Regions from separate parts of the Stenotrophomonas sp. CFBP8980 genome, predicted to be linked through region 3. Evidence: predicted binding sites of a transcription regulator. Region 3 holds the regulator's gene; each other region holds the start of a gene.

Region 1 (7,826 bases), on a different contig from region 3:
ACATGGGGGCTGGTGGTGGTCCGAGCGCGCGAATGGCGCGACGGGCTGGCTGCCGGCCCACGAACTGGAACTGCTGGAAGAGAACTGCACATGAGCCAGACCAAGAATTTCAACCTGCCCGACCTGGGCGAAGGCCTGCCGGACGCCACCATCGTGGAATGGTTCGTCAAGGAAGGCGACACCATCCGCCTGGATGAGCCGCTGGTATCGATGGAGACGGCCAAGGCCGTGGTGGAAGTGCCTTCGCCGGTGTCCGGCAAGATACTGAAGCTGTCCGGCGCGGCCGGTGACATCATCCCGACCGGCGCGGTGCTGGCCAGTTTCGAACTGGACCCGAACCTGCCGCAGCGTGCGGACGGCCAGGACACCGGCCACAGCCACGGCCACGCCGCACCGGCCGCGACGCCGAGCACCGGCCAGCCGGCGCCGGCGCAGGCCGATGCCGTGGTGGCCTCCGATGAAGGCGGCGAGATCAAGGAAGCCGGTGAGCGCGATGACGCCGGCACCGTGGTCGGCGCGATGCAGAGCTCCAACACCGTGCACGCCGAACAGGCGGTCGCTGTGGGCGGCGTCAAGGCCGTGCCGGCGGTGCGTGCGATGGCGCGCAAGCTGGGCGTGGACCTGTCGCGCGTGCGCGCCAGCGGTACCGATGGCGCGGTGACCATGGCCGACGTCAAGCAGGCTGCCGCCGATGGCAGCGCCAAGGTCGGCGCTGCGCCGGCTGGAGCGCAGGCCGCGCAGGTGTCCGCACCGGCGCCGGCACGTGTTGAAAGCCAGCGCGCGCCGATGTCGGCCGCCGGCAAGCCGATACGCACCCAGCCGCCGGGCGTGTCCGCCAAGGGCCAGCCGGAACAGCTGAAGGGCGTGCGTCGCAACATGGCACGGGTGATGGCCGATGCGCACAGCAAGGTCGTGCCGACCACGCTGAACGATGATGCGGACCTGCATGCCTGGCTGCCGGGCAACGATGTCACCGCCCGCCTGGTACGCGCGATCGTGGTCGCCTGCCAGAAGGTCCCGGCGATGAACGCCTGGTTCGACGGCGAAGCGCTGACCCGCACCCTGCACGCGCACGTGGACGTGGGCATCGCGGTGGACACCGAGGAAGGCCTGTTCGTGCCGGCCCTGCGCAACGCCGACATGCTGGATGCGCGTGGGATCCGCGAAGGCGTCAACCGCCTGCGTGAGCAGGTCGAAGCGCGTTCGATCGCCGCCTCGGAACTGAGTGGCTACACGATATCGCTGTCCAACTTCGGCATGTTCGCCGGACGCTACGCCACCCCGGTGGTGGTGCCGCCGTGCGTGGCCATCGTCGGTGCCGGGCGTGCCCGCTACCAGATGACCCCGGTGATGGGCGGCGTGGAATCGCACAAGGTGATCCCGCTGTCGGTCACCTTCGACCACCGCGTGGCCACCGGCGGCGAAGCCGCCCGCTTCCTGCGCGCGATGATGGACGACCTGGCCCTGGCCAACTGACGCGGTAGTGACGGCCGCTGGCCGTCAGAGAGTAGTGACGGCCGCTGGCCGTCAACCAAGGGTCGGATCGCCGGGCTGCCGCCAGGCGATCCGACCCTTTTCAATTCATGCCTCTCGCGGCGGCAGGTCCTCGGCGCGGCTGTGCACGCGCAGCCGGTGTCCATCCGGATCCAGGCCAACGAAGGTATGGCCGAAGGCCAGGGTCACCGGCGCCTGCGCGATCTCCACGCCGAGCGCCGTCCACTCCGCATGCATGCGTTCCACGGCGGCGGGACTGTCCACGACCATGGTCAGTTCGCACGCACCGGGCGCGCCCAGCGCCTCCGGCTGTACCCCGTCGCGCTCCCACAGACCGAGTGCAGGCGCTCCGGGTACCACGAACAAGGCGAATCCGGGCGCGAGCTGGCTTGCCGGCCGGCCCATGATGCCGGCATAGAAAGCGGCGCTGAGGCGGACATCACGTACGTACTGCATGACGGCGTCGGGCTTGAACATGGGTATCTCTCGCTGGGAAGAGCATCCATCCTGCTGCCACCCTGCTGACAGTTCCGGTCAGCAGGGTGGCAGCCAGTCGGGGGTAATGCCCTGCTCGCGCTGCCAGCGCCTGAGCAGCGTGCTGCGTGCGGTGGGATAGCGCTTGTCCTGCGACTGCGCCGAATCGATGCGGTCCAGCCGGAAATGGCGGAAGCCGCCGCGCAGTTCGCACCATGCCGCCAGCATCGGCACCTCGTCGAAGTAGGCCAGCGCGAACGGCCACACCGTCCGCTGGCTGCGATGCCCGGCCAGGTCGCGGTAGTCGATGTCCACGCGCCGCTGCGAGCCGATGGCTTCGCGGACCACCTGCAGCGATGCGGCAACGGCCGCCTCCAGGGGTCGCGCGGGACCAACCCGCAGGCCGCTGGTCTGCAGCTGCAGCCGGCGGTCGGCAGGCAGGGCGTGGCCGATACGGGCCAGCGCATCGCGCGCCGCTTCGGCCAGTGCGGGATCGGTACGCGAGGCCACCCAGCGCAGGCCAAGCACCAGTGCATCAATCTCTTCCGGCGGCAGGGTCAGCGGCGGCAACGTATCGCCGGGCTGCAGCACGTAGCCGATGCCCGCCTCCCCACGCAGGTCCGCGCCCTGCTGCTGCAGGGTGGCGATGTCGCGGTACAGCGTGCGCAGGCTGATACCCAGCGTATCGGCCAGCAGCTGGCCGCGCACCGGCCGTCGGTGGCGGCGCAACAGTTGCAGCAGCCGGTTCAAGCGCAGCGAGCGGGACATCAGGCCGTGCTCAGGCCAACTGCGCCGCGCTGACCACGTGTTCGCCGGGCAGTGGCTCCAACGCAGCATCCACCAGCGCGGCGGCGATGTTCTCCGCCGGATTGATCCGCCAGCCGCGCGGCAACAGCGGACCCAGCACGCCCAGCACCTGCAGCGCCAGGTGTTCGCCAGTGCGTTTGTGCGCACGCTGGCCACCAATCAGCCCCGGCCGCACCAGCGTCAACGAATCGAAATCCAGTCCGCGCAGGTCCTGTTCGAGCGCGCCCTTGACCCGGTTGTAGAAGATCCGCGATCCCGCATCCGCGCCCGCTGCGGAGTTCAGCACGAAGGTGCCCGCGCCGTGGGCATGGGCCTGCCCGGCGAAGGTCAACGGGTAGTCGTGGTCGATGCGCTTGAAGGCTTCGCGGCTGCCGGCCTGGGCCATCGTGCTGCCCAGCGCGCAGATCACCGCATCCACCGCCCACCACGGCGCGGTGCCTGGCAGGTGCTCGAAATCGAGCACCGGGTTGTCCAGCTTGGGCGCGGTCACCGGCAGCGGCCGCCGGCTTGGTGCGACCAACTCCGTGCAGCGCATATCCTCCAGCATTAACGCCAGTACCTGGCCCCCTACAAGTCCGGTCGCGCCCAGCAACATCACCCGCATCGCCTTCTCCCCTGGCTGATTTTCCCCATCGTGAACGCTGGGCAGGTATAAAGCCAACGTCGGCCGCGCCGATATGCTGTCACCAGCCTTTGCCTCTCCCCGGACACCCCGCATGACGGACCGCCGCGATTCCCGCCCCGCCCCCGGCACCCAGCCTGGACCGCTGGCGCTGGTCCGTGCGGGCGGCGACGGTCCCCGCGCGGTGACCCGCGGTGGCAACGGGCTCAGCCTGCAGCAGCTGTTCGCGCACGCCGCACACCCGGAATCCCTGCTGGCGGCCTTCGCCGATGGCATGGCGACCCTGCCCGGCGAGCTCGGCGACATGGGCGACCGCCTGCAGTCGGCGCAGGCCGATGCGGACTGGCCGCGCTACGGCCGCGCGATGCGCCAGCTGATCGACAAGTACATCCGCACCATCGAACTGCATGCCCCGGATGCGCCGCCCGACGGCGATCGCCTGCGCGAACAGCTGCGCCAGGTGCTGGGCATCACCGTGGCCGGCCTGCTGCAGCACGATCCGCAGCTGCGTGAGCAGGCCGTGGCGCAGGCAGCCGCCTGGAAGCAATGGCAGCCCGGCCAGCCGCTGGATGCGCTGGAACAGGGCCAGCGCGAACTGGGTCACCAGATCGGCGTGCGCAGCGAGGCCTGGCAGGAACGGGACGAGCTGTTGCTGGGCCTGTTCGACCTGCTGCTGGAAAACATCAGCGAGCTGCTCGACGACGGTGCCTGGCTGCACGGGCAGATCGATGCCGTGCGTCAGTTGTTGTCCGGTCCGTTGGATACCGCGGCGGTCGAACGGACCCGCAGTGAACTGCGCCAGGTGATCTACAAGCAAGGCCTGCTCAAGCAGGGCATCAGCGAATCCAAGGCTGCCATGCGCGGGCTGATGGGCGACTTCGTGCAGCAGCTGGACGGCATGGCCAACAGCACCGGCGAGTACCACGACCGCATCAGCAGCTATGCCCTGGCGCTGCGCGAAGCACGCAGCATCGCCGACCTCAACCAGCTGCTGCAGGGCGTGCTGCAGGACACCGGCCGGGTGCAGCAGCAGGCTGCGCAGGCACGTGACCACCTGGCCAACGCGCGGCTGGAAGTGGAAGTGGCCGAACAGCGCATCGCCCAGCTGGAACAGGACCTGCGCGAGGTGACCGACCTGGTCCGTACCGACCCGCTGACCGGCGCGCTCAACCGCCGCGGACTGGACGAGCTGCTGCAGTCCGAACTGGCACGTTCGGGCCGGGCAGGCAGTGCGCTGGCGGTCGCGGTGATCGATCTGGACGAGTTCAGCCAGACCAACTCGCAGTTCGGGCACGCCGGTGGCGACGCCGTGCTCAAGCATTTCGTCAGTGTCTGCCAGTTGCTGCTGCGCGCCAGCGACAGCGTGGCACGGCTCGGCGGCGACGAGTTCGTGCTGGTCATGCCGGATACCCCGGGTGCGGACAGCATGTCGACCCTGCACCGCCTGCAGCGTTCATTCGCCCAGCGCGTATTGAACGTGCAGGACCAGCGCGTTCCGGTGCATTTCAGCGCCGGGTTGGCGCAGTGGAGCGCCGGCGATACCGCAGAGTCGCTGCTGCGACGTGCCGACGAAGCGTTGTACGCGGCCAAGCGGCTGGGCCGCAACCGCGTGCAGGCCGGCTGACGGTACTGCCGCCGCTGGCCCGGTAGTGACGGCCGGTGGCCGTCAGGCTTTCCGTGTTGACGGCCAGCGGCCGTCAACACCCGTCAGTGCGCCGGCTTGCCGCGCAGCTTCTGCACCAGCATCACCGCGCCCAGCACCAGCGCACCGATCGCCAGGCCCACGCCCACGTTCACCAGCGCATTCACCAGCCACGCCCATTGCCCTTCACCGCCGTGCTCCAGCACCCAGTGGTGCAGCGCCGGCACGTTGTGCACCAGGATGCCACCACCGACCAGGAACATCGCGGCAGTGCCGGCAATGGACAGGAACTTCATCAACCATGGCGCACTGGCGACCATGCCGCGCCCGAAGGCCGCTACCGCGCCGCCCTTCCTGGTCAGGTACAGCCCGGCGTCATCGATCTTGACGATGCCGGCCACCAGCCCGTAGACGAAGACGGTCATCGCCACGGCCACCACGCTCAGGGTCAGCAGCTGCTGGGTGAATGCCGCGCCGGAGGTGACCACCACGCCCAGGGTCAGCACGATCACCTCGGCCGAAAGGATGAAATCGGTCCGGATCGCGCCTTTGATCTTGTCCTTCTCGAAAGCGACCATGTCCACCTGCTCATCGGCCAATGCCTGGCGCCGCTCGGCCTGCTTGGCCTCATCTTCTTCGGCCGGATGCAGGAACCGATGGGCCAGCTTCTCCACGCCTTCGTAGCAAAGGAAAGCACCGCCCAGCATCATCAGCGGCACGATCAGCGGCACGTTGTAGCCGCGCGACTTCAGCCAGGCTTCCAGCGCGCTGATCGCCAGCGCCGCCGGCACCAGGATCACCTTGTTCACCAGCGACCCCTTGGCCACCGCCCAGATCACCGGCAGTTCGCGGTTGGCGCTCATGCCGGTGACCTGCTGCGCGTTGAGCGCCAGGTCATCGCCCAGCACGCCGGCGGTCTTCTTTGCCGCGACCTTGGTCAGGACCGCCACATCGTCCAGCAGGGTGGCGATGTCGTCGAGCAGGGTGAACAGGCTGGCGCCGGCCATGAAAGGTCCATGTTGGGAGGAAGGGTCGAGGCTGGATTCTGACCGAAAAGACGTGAATCCTGAAAGACGGCTTCCGGATTCACCACTCCACCACCTGGGCGCGGCCACACTGGGCCTCCCGTACCGTCGCGGAGTCCTGCTTGAACAACCCGTCTTCCGCGCCCGCCAACCCGCCCCTGATCACCGGCATGAACCGTCGCAGCCAGATCCTCCGCCTGCTGATGCGCTATCGCAATTCCGGCGTTTTCTCCGGGATGAACCTCGAAGCTGCCGGCGCCCCCGACGTGCCGCCGGACGGCAACCCGGAGCAGTTCGTCACCGATCTGGAATCGCTCGGCCCGACCTTCGTCAAGCTTGGCCAGATGCTGTCCACCCGTCCGGACATGGTGCCGGTGGAGTTCGCCACGGCGCTGGAACGGATGCAGGAGAACGTCGCGCCGATCCCGGTCGAACGCATCCACACCATCATCGAAAAGGAGCTGGGCGCCCCGGTATCCACCCTGTTCGCCAGCTTCGATCCGGTGCCGCTGGGCTGTGCATCGATCGCCCAGGTCCACCGTGCCACCCTGCGCGACGGCCGCCAAGTGGCGGTGAAGGTACAGAAGCCGGAGGTTGCCGCGCAGCTGCGTTCGGACCTGGAAGCACTGCGCAGCTTCGCGCTGGCCGCCGACCACCTGACCCAGGTCGGCCGCCGGGTGCGCCTGCGCGACTGGCTCAACGAGTTCGCCAAGACGCTGATGCAGGAGCTGGACTACCAGGCCGAAGCGGAGAACCTGCAGCGCTTCGGCCGGCACCTGCGTCCGTTCAAGCCACTGTGGGTGCCGCAGCCGGTGTGGGACTACTGCAGCCATCGCGTGCTGACCATGCAGCTGGCCGATGGTGTGCGCGTGGACATGATCCCGGACATCCGCCGCACCGAACAATCGATGGATCCTCTGGCGGCCGCGTTGATCCGCGGTTACCTGGACCAGATCTTCGTGCATGGCGAAATCCATGCCGATCCACACCCCGGCAACCTGCGCGTCACCGATGACGGACGCCTGGCGATCTTCGATCTGGGCATGGTCGCGCACATGCCACCGCGGCTGCGCGAGCGCCTGCTGAAGGTGCTGTTCGCTGCCGTGGATGGACGGGGTGAGGAGGTGGCCGATGAGATCATCGCCATCAGCACGCGGCTGGAATCCTTCGAAGAAGAGCGTTACCTGCGCGAGACCGGCCAGATGATCGCGCGCTACGCCGCCAGCAACCATTACTCCGAAGGTCGCGTGGTGTTGGACATGGTGCGCATCGCCACCGCCAGCGGCCTGCGCACGCCGCCGGAGCTGAGCCTGATCGGCAAGGCGCTGTTGAACCTGGAGACCGTGTGCCGGCTGTTGTCGCCGACGCTGGATACGCGGCGCACCGTGGAAAAGCAGTTGCAACACGTGATGCGTGCGCGCCTGAAGAAATCGCTGTCGGCGGCCAACCTGGCCAGCGAAGCGATGGAAGTGCAGGAACTGCTGCGGGTCGGTCCGCGCAAGATGACCGACATCCTGGCGCTGTTGGCAGAGAACCGCCTGCAGATGAAGGTGACCGGGCTGGAAGAATCGCGGCTGATGGAGAACCTGCAGAAGATCGCCAACCGCGTGTCTGCCGGCATCGTCACTGCCGCGCTGATCCTGGCGTCGGCGCTGATGATGAAGGTGGACAACGGCGTGCACCTGTTCGGTTATCCCGCCATTGCGATGATATTGATGCTCATCGGCGTATTCCTCGGCCTCGGCATCATCACCAGCGCGCT
Region 2 (7,826 bases), on a different contig from region 3:
AACGTCCTGAAGCGTGCCCATCACCCGCGGACGGCCCAGCTCGTCCACGCCACTTTCGGCACGCAGGTGGGTCATCAATGGTCGCCCATCCATGCCCAGCAGGGGCAGCAGCACGTCGACGTGGACCGGCTCGCCGCTGCTCATCCCGGCCAGCAGCTGCTCGGTCATCGCCGTGGTCGCCGCATCGGCCGGCACCAGCAGTTCATCGAAGCGGTGCCAGGTGCGTGCCTGCGGCGAACGCCGGCCCAGCAACTGGTAGACCTGCCGCGAGAAGCTGGCCAGGCCAGTGGCGGGGTCGAGCTGCCAAGCGCCGATGCGGGCCAGTTCATGCGCTTCTTCAAGGCGTTCCAGTGCCTGGTCGCGGCGCGCCAGCGCCTCGTCTTCGGCGGTGCGGTCAATCACGATCAGCAGCCGCGCGGGGCGTCCGTCGACATCGATCGCATTGCTGCGCAGTTCCATCTGGCGCAGGCGGCCATCGCGCAGCTGCAGCGGCGCGCGCAGCACGCAGGTCTGCTCCGGGTGCTCGCGCAGCTGTTCCAGCGTGGCTTCCAACGCGCCCTGTTTGCCCGCTGGCCAGAGCAGGCTGACCGACTCCTGCAGCAGTTCCTCCCGGCTCCAGCCGAACAGCGCGCAGGCGGCGGGGTTGGCGTCGAGGATCCGCACCGATTGCAGGTCGTAGATGAGGATGGGGCCGGGGTTGCCGACGAAGGCCTGGCGATGGCGCAGCTCGGAAGCAGCCAGACGGGCATTGGCCTGAAGCACATGGGCACCGAGCGGGCGCAGCAGCAGGTACAGCATCGCTGCACTGGCGAAGACAAAAAAAACACCCTTGACGGTCTGCAGCCAGGCCGCCATCCGGGTATCGCCGATCATCGCGCCCACGGCCGCGTCGCTGCTGACGATCCAGGCAACGGCCAGCAGCAGGTAGACCAGCACCACGCGCCGCCGTTCCCGCCGCAGGGTGTTGGCCAGGTGGGTCGGGCAGACCGTCATCAGGGTTTCGCCAACAGGGGGCAGGGGCATGGCGGGACGGGGCCGGGTCGCGGAAGGAGGGCAGCAACGAATCGCATCTTAACTCGCCGCGATGACGCCCATGCGGCCAGCCCGTCCTCAATTATCCCGCCCGCTGGCCGCTAACGATTTCGTTCCCGGCTGTCGGGGGCGTCATTGGAGCAAGTTGCGTGGACCAAGGGATCATTGCCAGCCTGTTGCAGCACCCGCTCGCCTCCGCGCTGGTGATCCTTGACCGCAATGGTGCGCCGCTGGCCGCCAACCCCGCCGCGCGCGAGCATGGCCTGCCTGCGGCAGCGGCTGCCTACCAGTCCATGCTGGAAGACATCCGCCTGCAGGCCGCCGACGGGGGCATCGTGCCCTGCAGCCTGCCCGGCGGCCCGCGCGGTCGCCACGACGGTTGGATGCGCGCGGTGCATGACCAGGGCGGCCATCTGCTGGCCTTCACCCTGAGCATTCCACACCCCGACGGCAGCCCGTCCGGCGAGCGCTGGGAGCTTGCGCTGGAAAGTGCCGGGCACCGATTGTGGGACTGGGACCTGGCCAGCGACCGCGTGCTGCGATCGCCGCCGGTCGAGGGCAGGATCGAGGTCCAGGAACGCGCGGGTGCGCTGCTGGAGCGGATCCACCCCGACGACCGCGCCGGCGTGCATGCGCAGGTCCAGCGCCACCTGCGTGGCGAGGTCGACCAGTACAGCGCCGAATTCCGCTACCGCCAGCCGGACCAGAGCTGGCGCTGGGTACTGGATCGCGGACGGGTGGTGGCACGGACCGCCGACGGCCAGCCGTTGCGCATGGTCGGCACCCATACCGATATCGAGCACCAGAAGCAGCTGGAAGCCCACCTGCACGACCAGCAGCTTCACCTGCGCCAGGCGCAGCAGATCGCCAGCATGGGCAGCTGGTCCTGGGAGCCCGGCTGCCGTCGGTTCTGGTGGTCGGCGGAGCTGCATGCCCTGCTGGGCACGGCAGGCGATCCTTCCTTCAGTCCGCGCGCCTGGCTGCGGCGGCTGCAGCCGCGCTCGCGCGGCGCGCTGCGGATGGCCTGGCGCCGGCTGTGGCGGGACGGCCAGGCGGTCAACCTGGACCTGGAACTGCGCAGTCACCGGCAGCAACCGGCCCTGCAGCTGCGCTTGTGGATGCAGCCACTGCAGGCCGCCGATGGGCAGATCCAGCGCCTGCTCGGCCAGGTGCAGAACATCAGCGAACAGCACCAGACCGATGCATTGATCCGCTGGCGCACCGAATTGTTGAACCGTGTTTCGGCATTGGGGCGCATCGGCGGCTGCGAGATCGAAGTGGACACCCGGCTGATGCAGTGGACCGAGGAGTGCTATCGCATCCATGGCCTGCGCAAGGAGTCGATCAGCCTGGACCAGGCACTGGCGCTGTACACCGACGACTCGCGCAGCGCCTTCGAATCCGCACTTGAGCGCATCGCCGCCGGCGGCCTGCCCGAACAACTGGACCTGTGCTTCTACCGGCAATCCGGCATGCGCGTCTGGGTGCAGGTGTTGATCGAACTGGACCGCCGTGACGGTCTGCCCCCGCGGTTCGTGGTGCTGTTCCGTGACATCACCCGCGAACGCGAGGCCAATGAACGCATCGAGCTGCTGGCCCACTACGACCTGCTGACCGGGCTGCCCAACCGCATGCTGCTGCGCGAGCAGACCACTGATGCGATCGAAGAGGCGCGTGGTCGCGGTACGCCGCTGGCGATGCTGTTCATCGACCTGGACGGCTTCAAGACCATCAACGACAGCTTCGGGCATGCCACCGGCGATACCCTGCTCAAGGCAGCGGCAAGCCGACTGCACCAGAACCTGCGCAACAGCGACCTGTTCGGGCGTTTCAACGGCGATGAATTCATCGTCGTGCTGCGTGACCTGGCCGAAGCCGAAGACGCCGGGCACGTGGCGCGCAAGCTGATCGCCTCGTTGGCCGAGCCGCTGCATCGCGGGCAGGACCTGCTGAAGGTCGGCGCCAGCGTCGGCATCGCGATGCTGGAAGACGGCCGCGAAGATTTCGATTCCCTGCTGCGTGCCGCCGATGCGGCCATGCACGCGGCAAAAGAGGCGGGCCGCAATACCTACCAGTACTACAGCCAGGATGCGCTCAGCCGGATCCAGCGCAGGCTGGATATCGAACACGCCCTGCACGGGGCCATCGAGCGTGAAGAGTTCAGCCTGGTCTACCAGCCGCTGATGCATGCCCAACCCGGGCAGCCGCCCGCTATCGAGGCGCTTCTGCGCTGGCACCGCCCCGGCCTGGGCTACTGCAGCCCGGCCGAGTTCATCCCCATCGCGGAGAAGTGCGGCGAGATCGTGCGCGTCGGCGACTGGGTACTCAACGAAGCCTGTCGACAGGCCTCGGCCTGGGACCGTGCGGGCCTGCTGTTTGACCGGATCGCGGTGAACGTCTCGGCGGTGCAGCTGCGCGAGCGGGGATTCGCCGAGCGGGTGATCGAGGTCTGCCACGCGCATGGCCTGTCGCCGACCCGGATGGAGCTGGAGCTCACCGAGTCGGCGCTGATCCGTGACACCGAAGTGCTGCGGCACTGTTTCGACGTATTCGAGCGGCACAGTGTGCCGCTGGCGGTGGACGACTTCGGCACCGGATTCTCCAACCTGCACTACCTCAACCGGTTCCCGGTCGGTCGGCTGAAGATCGACCGCAGCTTCGTGCAGGGCATGCTGGAAGATGCCGGTACCGCCGAAGTCACCCAGGCGATCGTCCACCTGGGCCACGCGCTGGGTATGAAGGTCGTGGCCGAAGGGGTGGAAACGGAGCAGGAAGAAGACCTGCTGCGCCGCCAGGGCTGTGACGAGATCCAGGGCTACCTGTATTCGCGGCCGCTGGTGCCGCGCGAGCTGGCGCACTGGCTGCGCGATGCAGCCACCGGGGCATCGATGCGGGACACCGCTGCGGTGCTGGCGGGCTGAACACGGTGGGCGTCGCGCATGCGGCGCCCGTTACCGGGGCTGATGATCGTCGCCCGCATGTTGCTCCGGACTCACCCTTCGTGGCGGCCTGCCGAGCGCGTCAGCGCACCGTTGCCCCCGATGCGTGACCTGCGCCGGCAGGCGCCAGGTCCCTTGCATCCAGCCCCAGGTCCCAGCACAGGCTGGCCTGCTCAAGGCTGTGTCGCTTGGCCGCCTGCCTGCCGGCCGTCAGCTCCAGCTGCGCCAGCTCTGCCTGCGCCAGGACCTCAAGTTGCTGCAGTTGCTGGCGCGGTGTCTGCGCTTGCGGCATGGTGCCAGCGGCGCATGCGTGCGCGGCCGGCGCCGGGCACGACAAAGCCCCGGCAGTGCCGGGGCTTTGGGGTTCACCTGGGGCGTCAAGCACCACGCGGGATCAGAACAATTCCACCGTTCCGGCACCCATGCTCTGCTGGGTGACCGGCTTGTGCGGCGGGCGTTCCCATTCGCTGCGCAGGTCACGCAGGCGATTGCCGGTGCGGGCCAGGGCGGTGACCATTTCTTCGTCGGCCGCGCCGCCATGGCGATGCAGCAGCTCCTGCAGGGCCAGCGCTTCGCGGTTGATCGAGGTCAGGCGGTCCAGGTGGACATGCACGCCGCCCAGTGCCTGGGTGGCGATGTCTTCGAACTGCAGGGCACGCACCGCTTCGGCCACGCTGCCGTCGATGGCGCGGGCGCACTCGGACACTTCGCGCATTCCATCGCCCAGTGAGGCGTTGATCTGCGCCACGTTGTCGACCATGGAAGCGGCTTCCATGCGGGCTTCGCGGGAACGATCCATGTCGCGCGAGGCCATGTGGGTGACCGTCTCGCGGACCTTGGCGATGGCGTCCTTGGAGCTGTGGGCCAGCTTGCGGATCTGCTCGTTGAACGTGGTCGAACGCTCGGACAGATTGCGCACCTCGTCGGCCACCACGGCGAAGCCGCGGCCGGCTTCACCGGCACGGGCCGCTTCGATGGCCGCGTTCAGTGCCAGCAGGTTGGTCTGGTCGGCGATCGACTTGACGTCTTCCAGAAGCGCGAAGATGCCATCCAGGTGCTGCGCCATCTGGTCGATGTGCTGCACGGTGTTGCTGCTCTGGCCGCTGACCTGTTCCAGCGCTTCCACCAGCTGTTCCATCTGGTGGCTGGCGTGCTGGGCGAAGCGCGCCACGTCCAGTCCGGCCGAACCGTCTTCACCGGTGCGGTCGACGATGCGGGCCAATGCCTGGCTCTGCTGGCGGGACTTGCGGTTCATCGCTTCGAAGCTGCCGCCCAGGCCGGACACCGCCTGGCGGATCAGGTCGCGGGCGCGCTCGACTTCGCTGCGCGAGCCGTCGATTTCATTGCCGACGAAGTTGCGCAGTTCGGTCAGCAGCTGGTCCTGCTCGCGCAGGATGCGGGCCTGTTCCGGCGAACGCCCGACCGGAGCACGGGTGCTCCACCAGGCGTGGCCGAGCCAGCTCAGCGTCATCGTGGTAAGGATCGCCCAGCGCAGGGCCGCAGGCCACTCCAGAGCAAAGGCGAGGGGCAGAAGCAGGGTCAGCACCAACGGTGCGGCCAGACGGATGATGGTGCGAGAGTACATGGACGTTCCCGGGAGAGTCACAAATGCAGTATCGGCCGTACCCCGGTTCTCTTTAACGCCGATGTTGCATCTGCGTTTGGTTCGCCGCTGCGCTCGCCGAGCATGGCTCGGCGCTACCGTGCTGCCGCCGCTGCGCTCGCCGTGCGGCTCAGCGCAGCGCGCGGTCCACCGCTTCCACCATCGCCTTGCGAGCCAGCAGGAAATCCCAGTAGCTGCCACCCAGCTGGCGCCACAGCACCGCCGAGCGCACCGCCGCCAGCAGCAGCGCGCGGATTTCGGCCACCACCCCGGCCTGGCCCAGGTAATGCGGATTGCCCTGCACCATGACCCGCGGCTTGAGGTGGCTGATGGTGTCGGCATAGACGCCGCCCAGCGTGGCCAGCACGTCCGGGTGCCCGCTGTCGCCCAGCTCACGGCCCTGGCGGCTGGCGCGCTCGATGCCGGCGGTGACCTTGGCGATGGTGTCCGGCTCGCGCACGAAGCGGCGCTCCAGCTGCAGCACCGCCAGTGCCAGCTTGGGCAGGATCGGGTCCTGGCCCTGGTTGCGGAAGTAGTTGTGCAGCAGGCGCAGGCCCGGCTTCAGCGATTCGCGGTCGCCGTACACGTCCTGCGGTGATGCGGCGTCGATGCGGAACACGCTGTCCATGGCGGTGCGCACCGCACCCGCTTCGGAGTGGCCGGTATCGGCGATGCGGCGGACCTGTTGCAGGGCCTGTGCTATGCCGGCCAAGGCCAGTACGCGGTCGTCGACAGTGAAACTCATGCAGCAGGTACCTCGAAAGGAGAAGGAGTAGGGCGCAACCGCTGTTCAAGCGGCGCGTCGGTGGCGGCGATCACCGCACCACCGAGGCAGACATCGCCCTGGTACAACACCAGCGACTGGCCGGGGGTGACCGCCCGCTGGGGAGTGGGGAAGCGGACATGCAGGCTGCCATCATCGCGCACCTGGACCGTACAGGCCTCATCGGGCTGGCGGTAGCGGGTCTGGGCGGTGCACTCGAAGCGGGTGGCGGGCGGCGCACCGGCGATCCAGTGCGCGCTTTCGCTGACCAGCTCGGTGGACATCAACCAGCGGCTTTCGCGGTCCTGGTCGACATACAGCGTGTTGGAGGCCACGTCCTTGCCCACCACGTACCACGGCGCCGCCGAGCGACCACGGACCCCGCCGATGTTCAGCCCTTCGCGCTGGCCCAGGGTGAAGTAGAACACCCCGGGGTGCTCGGCGATCTCCGCCCCGTCCGGGTCCACGATGCGGCCCCGGCGTGCGGGCAGGTACTGGCCGAGGAACTCGCGGAAATCACGTTCGCCGATGAAGCAGATGCCGGTGGAGTCCTTCTTGGCATGCGTCGGCAGGTTGGCGTCACGCGCCATCCGGCGCAGGTCGCTTTTGTTCAGGTCGCCGATCGGGAACAAGGTTGCCGACAGCTGTGCCTGGCCCAGCTGGTGCAGGAAATAGCTCTGGTCCTTGCTGCGGTCGGCGCCGCGCAGCAGCAGCCACTGGTTGCCGTCGCGGGCGATCCGCGCGTAGTGGCCGGTGGCGATGCGCTCGGCGCCCAGCTCGCGGGCGGCATCCAGGAAGTGTTTGAACTTCACTTCGCGGTTGCACAGCACATCCGGGTTGGGGGTGCGTCCGGCCGCATACTCGGCCAGGAAGTGTTCGAACACGCCTTTCCAGTACTCGCTGGAAAAGTCGCGGAAGTGGAACGGGATGCCGAGCAGTCCGCACACCGCCACCGCGTCGCGGCGATCATCCTCGGCGCGGCATTCGCCGCTGCCATCATCGGCCCAGTTCTGCATGAACAGTCCGGCCACCGGCTCGCCCTGCTGCACCAGACGCCAGGCGGCAACTGAAGAGTCCACGCCGCCGGACACGCCGACCATGATCCGTGGCGCGCTCATGGAGCGACCTCCTTGACCAAGGAGAGGGGATGGCGCTGGCCGGCGAGGAAGTCGGCCACCACCTGCCAGACCAGCGGGCTGCGCAGCCGCTGGCGCGCGGCCAGCAGCTCGCCGGGCTGCAGCCACAGTGCGCGTTCGATACCGGTATCCAGCGGGCGCAGCGGATCGTGCCGGAGCGGGCGCGCGGCATAGCTGAAGCGCAGGAACGGCGTGCCATCCGGAGCGGTCCACTGGTAGGTGCCGATGAACGCGGTCAGTTCGACCTCCCAGCCGGTTTCTTCGCGCGTCTCGCGCAGCGCGGCCTCGGCCAGCGACTCACCCGGTTCCAGGTGGCCGGCGGGCTGGTTGAGCACCAGCTCACCATCGATGCG
Region 3 (7,826 bases):
CGACCTTGGGGAAGCGTGAGAACACCTTGCCCACCGGCTGCATGCGGGTACGCATCACCGCCGACTGCAGCCGCGCGGTGGCGATGTCCAGGGTGGAGACGGCGCGGTCGAGTTCTTCATCACGCAGACGCGCGCGCAGCGTCTTGAGCCGGTTGCGTGAGAGCACCAGCTCGCCGATCAGGTTGACGATGGCGTCCAGCCGCTTGGTGTCCACGCGCACGGTCTGCTCGGCTTCGGCCAGCGGCTTGGCCGGCTTGGGCGGGGCGGCGGCACTGGCTGCCGGTGCACGGGCGGCGGGCGGGGCGGGCTTGGCGGGAACGGGCGCAGGAGTCACCGGAGAAACGGCCTGGGCGCCGGGCACGGCACCGCCGTGCAGCTGGTCGAGCAGGGCTTCGAACTCGTCTTCGCTGATCATCGCATCGGCGGCCTTGGGTGCCACCGCGGTCGGTGCGCCGCCACCATGCAGCTGGTCAAGCAGGGCTTCGAATTCGTCATCGCTGATCAGCGATGGATCGCCGCTTGCAGCCGCGGACGTGCTGGCCGGAGCCGCGCCGACATCGAACTGGGCGATCAGCTCCGGTGGCGCATGGCCGGGCTCTTCGCCGGCCGAAACCGAATCCAGCATCGCCTGCAGGTAGTCCAGCGACTGCTGGCCGGCATCGAAATGGTGCGGCTGCAGCGTGGCCTGGCCGGCACGCACCAGGCCGAGGGTTTCTTCCGCGGCGTGGCACAGTTCGACCATGGCGGTGATGCCAAGGAAGCCTGCGCCGCCTTTCAGCGTATGGTAACCGCGGAACACCGCATTGAGCTGCGGGCTGTCCTGCGGGTCCTGTTCCAGGGTGACCAGCTGCTCGCCGAGACGATCAAGGATTTCCTGCGCCTCGATGATGAAGTCGGCAGCGATGTCGTCGGCGATTCCACTCATCTTCAGAGCCCCAGGTCGGACAGCAGGTCGTCGGCATCGTGCTGGGACACCGCATGGCGGTCCACGCCGTGCACCGCAGGACCGGCCAGTGCCGGCTCATGACGGCCCTGCTGGCGCTGCGCCTGCAGTTCCGGCGGCAGGCCCAGTGCCCCGAAGCCTTCATGCACGCGGCGCACGATGCCGACCACGCGGCGGATGATCTGCCCGGTCAGGTCCTGGTAGCTCTGGGTCAGGGCGATCTCGGTCAGGTTGTGGCGGATGCGCTCCAGCGCCTGCTGCTGCTCCAGCAGCGGCAAGGCCTCTTCCCCCAGGCGTGCGGTGAGTGCACGGCATTCTTCAGTCAGGTCCAGGGTGCGGTGGGTGGCCTGTTCGGTCATCGTCACCACGTGATCCAGGCGGGCGCAGGCGTCGTCCAGCTCACCGGCATCGGTGGTGACGGTGGGCAGTTCGCCCAGTGCCTGGCCCAGCTCGCGCGCCAGCCGTGACAGGCCGGCCATCATGGGCTGGGTACGTGCGGCGGCGAGGGCATCGATCTGCACGCGCCAGCCGGTTTCATCGCCCGCTTCCAGCGCGGCAAGCGCTTCCTGCAGCCGCTGTACCAGCCAGGCCTTGTCCATCGCTGCATCCATGACAGCGGCCATCAGGCGCTCGCCGCCAGGCGTTCGAAGATCTTGCCGAGCTTTTCCTGCAGGGTCAGTGCAGTGAACGGCTTGATGATGTAACCGTTGACGCCGGCCTGGGCCGCTTCGATGATCTGTTCGCGCTTGGCTTCGGCGGTGACCATCAGCACCGGCAGGGTCTTCAGGCGTGCATCTGCCCGGATCGCCTTGAGCAGCTCGATACCGGTCATCACCGGCATGTTCCAGTCGGTCACCACGAAATCGAACGACTGGCTCTGCAGCATCGCCAGTGCGGCATGCCCATCTTCAGCTTCGGCGGTGTTGGTGAAGCCGAGGTCGCCGAGCAGGTTCTTGACGATGCGACGCATGGTCGAAAAGTCGTCGACGATCAGGATGCGCATGTTCTTGTTCAAAGCTTGATTCCTCTTGGGTACTTACGCTTCCAGGCCCGCGTCAACGGCCTCGAAGGTTTTCAGTCGGCCACGCAGGCGCAATACCGCCTGGCCATGGATCTGGCAGACCCGCGACTCGCTCACGCCGAGCACTGCGCCGATCTCTTTAAGGTTGAGTTCCTGTTCGTAATACAGCGACAGCACCAGCTGCTCACGCTCGGGCAGGTGGCCGATGGCCTTGCCCAGTTCGCTTCCGAACTGGCTGCGTTCTAGTACCTGCTGCGGGGTCGGACCGCCCTGGGCAATGGTGTCCAGCTCGCCCTGGTCCTCGATCCGTGACTCCAGGCTCAGCACCTGGCCGCGCGAGGCATCTTCCATCAGCCGAAGGTAGTCCGGCAGCGGGATGTCCATCGCCGCAGCAACTTCGGTGGCTGATGCAGCGCGGCCGCTGGCCTGTTCCAGCCGGCGGATGGTCGCGGCGGCGTCACGCGCACGGCGATGCACCGATCGCGGTACCCAGTCACCACGGCGGATTTCGTCGATCATCGAGCCGCGGATGCGGATCGAGGCATAGGTTTCGAACGATGCGCCCTGGTCGGCATCATAGCTGCGCGAGGCTTCGATCAGCCCCATCATGCCGGCCTGGATCAGGTCATCGACCTCCACGCTGGCCGGCAGCCGGGCGGCCAGGTGATGGGCGATGCGCCGCACCAGGTCCGAATGCTGGTTGATGCATTCGGTGGCCGCGGTGCGCTGTACTTCGCGGTACTGCGCTGCGCCTTTCATGCCACCACCCCGCGCTGCTTGAGGATGCGTTCTAGGAAGAACTCCACGCCGCCGCGCGGCTCGGTGGGCGCCTGCCAGCGTGCGGTACGGCGGGCGATCTCGTTGATCGCCAGCGCCGAGGGGCTGGACGGGTAGGCTTTCACCACCGGCTGCTGGCGCTGCACCGAAAGGCGCAGCCAGTCGTCCTGCGGCACGCAGCCGAGGTAGTTCAGCGAAACATCGGCGAGGAACTTTTCGCAGACCCGGCTCAGCTTTTCGTACAGCACGCGGCCTTCGTTGGAGTCGCGCACCATGTTGGCCACCACCTGGATCCGGTCCACGCCGCGTTCGCGCGACAACACCTTGATCAGGGCGTAGGCATCGGTGATCGACGCCGGCTCGTCACAGACCACCACCACGGTGTCCTGGGCAGCCTGGCAGAACGTCAGCACGCCATCGGTGATGCCGGCGGCGGTGTCTACCACCATGACATCCAGGTCGCGCTCCAGTTCGGAGAACACATTGACCAGGCCGACATGTTCGGCCGGGGCCAGTTCGGCCATGTGCCGGCGACCGGACGCGGCCGGTACCACCAGCACGCCGTTGGGGCCTTCGATGATCACCTCTTCCAGCGTGCAGCGCCCGGCGATCAGGTCGGCCAGGGTGAACTCCGGCTTCAGGCCCAGGATCACGTCGATGTTGGCCAGGCCCAGGTCGGCGTCCAGCAGCAGCGTGCGTTTGCCCATGCCCGCGAGCGCCACGGCCATGTTGGCCGAAACGTTCGTTTTGCCCACGCCGCCCTTGCCGCCGGTGACGGCGATGGTGCGGACCGGGCCCAGCGGCTGGCTGCGGGTGGCCGACAACGGAAAGGCGGTGGTCAGCTTGGCGTATTCACGCGACGGCATGGTTCAACTCCGGGTTGCAGGGCATATCGGCCGCGCGGCGCAAATCTTCAAGGCGAAGTACAAGATTGGCTGCACTGGCCCGGTGCAGGTCTTCGGGAACGTCCTGGCCGTCGGTCACCCAGGTGATCGGCAGGCGGTGGTCGACGGCCACCGACAGCGCGGTGCCGAAGCGGCCGGTTTCATCCAGCTTGCTCAGCACCACGCCCTGCAGGTTGGCGGCACTGAAGCGGCGCACCACTTCGTCCATGTCGCCGAAACTGGTGTTGGCCGGCAGCACCAGCAGGGTGCTGACCTGGGGGGCGGCGCGCAGCCACTGCAGCTGCGAGGCCAGGGTGCGGTCGCGCGGGCCGACGCCGGCGGTATCGATCAGCACCAGCTTGTAGTCCTTCAAGCGCTCAAGCAGCTGGTCCAGGTCGGTGCCGCTGTTGGCTTCGTGCACGGCGATTCCGAGCTGGCGGCCGAAGCCGTACAGCTGCTCGCGGGCGCCGATGCGGGCGGTATCGGTGGTGACCAGCGCGACGTCGCGCGGGGCGTGGGCTTCTGCAAAGCGCGAGGCCAGCTTGGCGATGGTGGTGGTCTTGCCGGCGCCGGTGGGGCCGACCAGCGCGATCACGCCGCCGGCTTCCAGCGGGTCGACCGGGGAAATCGGCAGCTTGCGCGACAGCAGGCCCAGCATCAGGCCGCGGCCGCGGTGGGCTTCGGTATCCAGCGGGATCTGCAGCACCACGTCGCGGGCGATCCCGGCGTCGAAGCCGTATTCGTCCATCAGGTCCAGCGCGGTGGCACGCACCGGGTTGCCGCGCAGGCGTTCATCGGTGAAGCGGTGCATCTCGCGTTCGATGACCTGGCGCATGCCGGCCACTTCATTGCGCAGGTGGCGCATCTCTTCGTCGTCGCGGGCGATGACGGTGAGAGTAGGCGGCGCAACCACCGGCGGCGCCGGCGGCACGATTTCGGCCAACTGGAGGGCGGGAACGGATGCGGATTCCGCTGAGCGGGGCTCGGCGCTGACGGCCAGGGGTAGCGCCGACCCCTGGTCGGCGAGCGAAGCGGGCCGTGGACGGGTAGATTCCGCCGAGCATGGCTCGGCGCTACCGGCCTCGGTCAGCTCCGGCACCTGTGCGGCGAAGGCCATCGGCAGCGGCGGCGGCAGCACCGCCGGTGCGCGCAGAACCGGCGCCGGAACGCGCGGTTCAACGGCTACTGCCGGCACTGCGACATCGAAGGTTTCGTCCTCCACCCAGGCGCGCGGCAGCGCAGCGGCAGGGCGGCTGGGCGATACCCGCGGCGCGTCGGCCGGCGGCTGCACGAAGGGGGCGAAGATCTGCTCGGGCAGCGACGGTTCGTTGACGGCGGGCGGCGACGGGAATCGGGCGAGGCCACCGGCGGCACGCGCCAGGGTGGCAGCGAAGCCTTCGCTGCCACGACGCGGCACGCCTTCATCAGCGCTGTTGAGGGTGCGGCCGGTGGCGCCGACCGCAGCACGCGCCAGCGCGGCGACGGCCGAGGTGGTGGCCGCAACCGGCTCGACGTCCTGTTCCGGGGTGCGGCGGCGGGTCATCGCCGCAATCATCGCGTCGGCCGCGGTGCGCGGGCGGGGTGCCGGCGCAGGTGCCGGTGCGCTGTCCTTGCGTGCGGTTTCCAGTGCACGCTGCACCACGCTTTCGTCGTAGTGCGCGGCGGCCACGATTTCCACGCCTTCTTCGATCCGCCGGTTGGACAGGATCACCGCATCGGGGCCGTGTTCCTTGCGTACCAGGTTCATGGCCGAGCGCATGTCGGCGGCGACGAATCGTTTGATTTTCATGCTGGGGTACCGGGACGGATTCGTTTCAGGGGCAGGGGATCGCGGGTGGTCGGTGGTCAGCACGGTGCGGGGTCCCCTTCGGTAATGGGTGGTTCAAGACGTTGCAATGGCGCTGCTGCCGGCTTTCCGCCACCGGGTGGAACCGCGTCTCAGCTGATGGTGCCTACCAGCTTCAAGCGCTTGTCCTCCGGGACTTCGCTGTAGGCCAGCACCGACAGCGCAGGAACACTGTGGCGGACCAGTCGTGCCAACGCGGCACGGACCGGGCCGGGTACCAGCACCACGGCGGGCTCGCTGCGGGCTTCCTGCTTGCTGACACAGTCGGCAAGGCTCTGGTGCAGCCGTTCGGCGAGTCCGGGTTCCAGCGCAGCGCCGTTGCCCTGCGTGGACTCCTGCAAGACGCGTTCCAATTGTGGGTTGAGGGTGAACACCGGCAGCTCGGCGGACATCCCGGCGATCTCCTGCACGATGAAACGGCCCAGCGTGTTGCGTACCGCCGCGGTGAGCGCGGCCGGGTCCTGGCTGGACGGCGCCGTCTCCACCAGCGCTTCGGCGATCTTGCGCAGCTGGCGCACCGGGATGCGTTCGACCAGCAGGTTCTGCAGCACGCGCACCACGATCGACAGCGGCAGCGCCTTGGGGGTCAGGTCTTCCACCAGTTTGGGTGCGCTCTTGGCCAGGTTGGCCAGCAGCTGCTGTACTTCTTCGTGTCCCAGCAGTTCCGGGGCGTGTTCGCGGATCAGGTGCGAAAGATGGGTGGCGACCACGGTGGCCGGATCGACCACGGTGTAGCCCATCGTTTCAGCGTGGGCGCGTTGGTGTGGCTGGATCCAGGTGGCATCCAGCCCGAAGGCGGGATCCTTGCCGGCGATGCCGTCCAACTGGCCCAGCGCGCTGCCCGGATCCAGCGCAAGCTCTCGGTCCGGATGGATTTCGGCGGTGGCCACCGGCACGCCGTGGATCAGCAGCCGGTAAGCGGTGGCGGGCAGTTCCAGGTTGTCGCGGATGTGTACGGAAGGAATCAGGAAGCCGATGTCCTGGGTCAGCTTGCGGCGCACGCCCTTGATGCGCGCCATCAGTTCACCCCCTTGGGCGGCATCCACCAGCGGGATCAACCGGTAGCCGACTTCCAGTCCCAGCGGATCGACCGGGCGCAGCTCGTCCCAGGTCAGTTCGGCCGTCGGTGCCGGGGCCGCCGGACGACCGAGCGCATCCATCGGCGGGGCAGCCGATGCAGTGGTCGCCGGGTCCAGCGCCGCCTGGCTTTTCTTCCAGGCTTTCCAGGCCAGGAAGCCGAGGATCGCGGCCAGCGTCAGGAAGGCGACGTTGGGCATGCCCGGCACCAGGCCGACCACGCCGATGATGCCGGCGGTGATCGCCAGCGCGCGGTACTGGCCGAACACCTGGCCCATCATGGCCTGGCTCATGTCCTGCGAGCGCGAGGCGCGGGTGACCAGCATCGCCACCGCGCTGGACACCAGCAGGGCCGGCAGCTGCGCCACCAGGCCGTCACCGATGGACAGCAGGGTGTAGGTGGCGGCGGCATCGCCGAAGGCCATGCTGTGCTGGAGCATGCCCACGGCCAGGCCGCCGATCAGGTTGATGAAGAGGATCAGGATGCCGGCGATCGCATCGCCGCGGATGAACTTGCTGGCACCGTCCATCGCGCCGTAGAAGTCCGCTTCCTCGCGCACTTCCTCGCGGCGCAGCTTGGCTTCCTCGCGCGTCAACAATCCGGCATTGAGGTCGGCATCGATGGCCATCTGCTTGCCGGGCATCGCATCGAGGATGAAGCGCGCGGTCACTTCGGATACGCGTCCGGCACCCTTGGTGATCACCACGAAATTGATGATGGTCAGGATCGCGAACACCACGATGCCCACCGCGTAGTTGCCGCCGATGACGAACTCACCGAAGGCGGCGATCACCTTGCCGGCGGCTTCGTGGCCGTTCTGGCCGTTGAGCAGGATCACCCGGGTGGAGGCCACGTTCAGCGCCAGCCGCAGCATGGTGGTGACCAGCAGCACGATCGGGAAGATGGTGAAGTCCAGCGGCCGCTTCACGTACACCACCGCCAGCAGCACCATCATCGAAATGGCGATGTTGAAGGTGAACAGCGCATCCAGCACCGGCGCGGCCAGGGGCACCACCACCATCGCCAGCAGGGCCATGACGATCAACGGCGCGCCAAGGCCCTGGCGGATCATCGCCAGCACGCTGCGGGTGTTGAGGCCGCCGGCCTGCGCGCTCATCGGCCCGCTCCGTCAAGCGGCGTGCCGGGCGGATGTTCGGCCACGTCCACGTAGGGCTGGGCCGGCATCGGGCCGCCGCGCCAGTTGCGCAGCTGGTAGACATAGGACAGCACCTGGGCAACGGCCGAATACAGTCTCACGGGGATTTCCTTTCCGAGTT

What was found. The regulator FliA, encoded in region 3, starts transcription of late flagellar genes. The targets are predictions, from matches to a motif close to TAAAGTTTNNCNNNCNNNGGCCGATAA.
Region 1: the regulator FliA is predicted to act here: its motif matches at 3,428-3,454, upstream of SOM47_RS02125 (GGDEF domain-containing protein).
Region 2: the regulator FliA is predicted to act here: its motif matches at 5,585-5,611, upstream of SOM47_RS10330 (methyl-accepting chemotaxis protein).

Annotation. Positions count from the first base shown of each region.
Region 1 is NZ_JAXCXF010000001.1:445,230-453,055, reverse strand. Features, by position in the region: gene SOM47_RS02150 (SH3 domain-containing protein) at 1-94, shown strand, start outside; gene SOM47_RS02145 (dihydrolipoamide acetyltransferase family protein) at 91-1,476, shown strand; gene SOM47_RS02140 (VOC family protein) at 1,582-1,971, opposite strand; gene SOM47_RS02135 (helix-turn-helix transcriptional regulator) at 2,029-2,736, opposite strand; gene SOM47_RS02130 (Rossmann-fold NAD(P)-binding domain-containing protein) at 2,747-3,379, opposite strand; gene SOM47_RS02125 (GGDEF domain-containing protein) at 3,492-5,021, shown strand; gene SOM47_RS02120 (DUF808 domain-containing protein) at 5,105-6,046, opposite strand; gene SOM47_RS02115 (ABC1 kinase family protein) at 6,235-7,826, shown strand, end outside.
Region 2 is NZ_JAXCXF010000004.1:30,069-37,894, reverse strand. Features, by position in the region: gene SOM47_RS10345 (sensor histidine kinase) at 1-1,023, opposite strand, end outside; gene SOM47_RS10340 (bifunctional diguanylate cyclase/phosphodiesterase) at 1,182-3,953, shown strand; gene SOM47_RS10335 (hypothetical protein) at 4,054-4,263, opposite strand; gene SOM47_RS10330 (methyl-accepting chemotaxis protein) at 4,366-5,556, opposite strand; gene hflD (high frequency lysogenization protein HflD) at 5,705-6,319, opposite strand; gene mnmA (tRNA 2-thiouridine(34) synthase MnmA) at 6,316-7,455, opposite strand; gene SOM47_RS10315 (NUDIX hydrolase) at 7,452-7,826, opposite strand, start outside.
Region 3 is NZ_JAXCXF010000012.1:5,733-13,558, reverse strand. Features, by position in the region: gene SOM47_RS17415 (chemotaxis protein CheA) at 1-925, opposite strand, end outside; gene SOM47_RS17410 (protein phosphatase CheZ) at 928-1,566, opposite strand; gene cheY (chemotaxis response regulator CheY) at 1,566-1,958, opposite strand; gene SOM47_RS17400 (RNA polymerase sigma factor FliA) at 1,980-2,723, opposite strand; gene SOM47_RS17395 (MinD/ParA family ATP-binding protein) at 2,720-3,607, opposite strand; gene flhF (flagellar biosynthesis GTPase FlhF) at 3,594-5,414, opposite strand; gene flhA (flagellar biosynthesis protein FlhA) at 5,564-7,666, opposite strand; gene flhB (flagellar biosynthesis protein FlhB) at 7,663-7,826, opposite strand, start outside.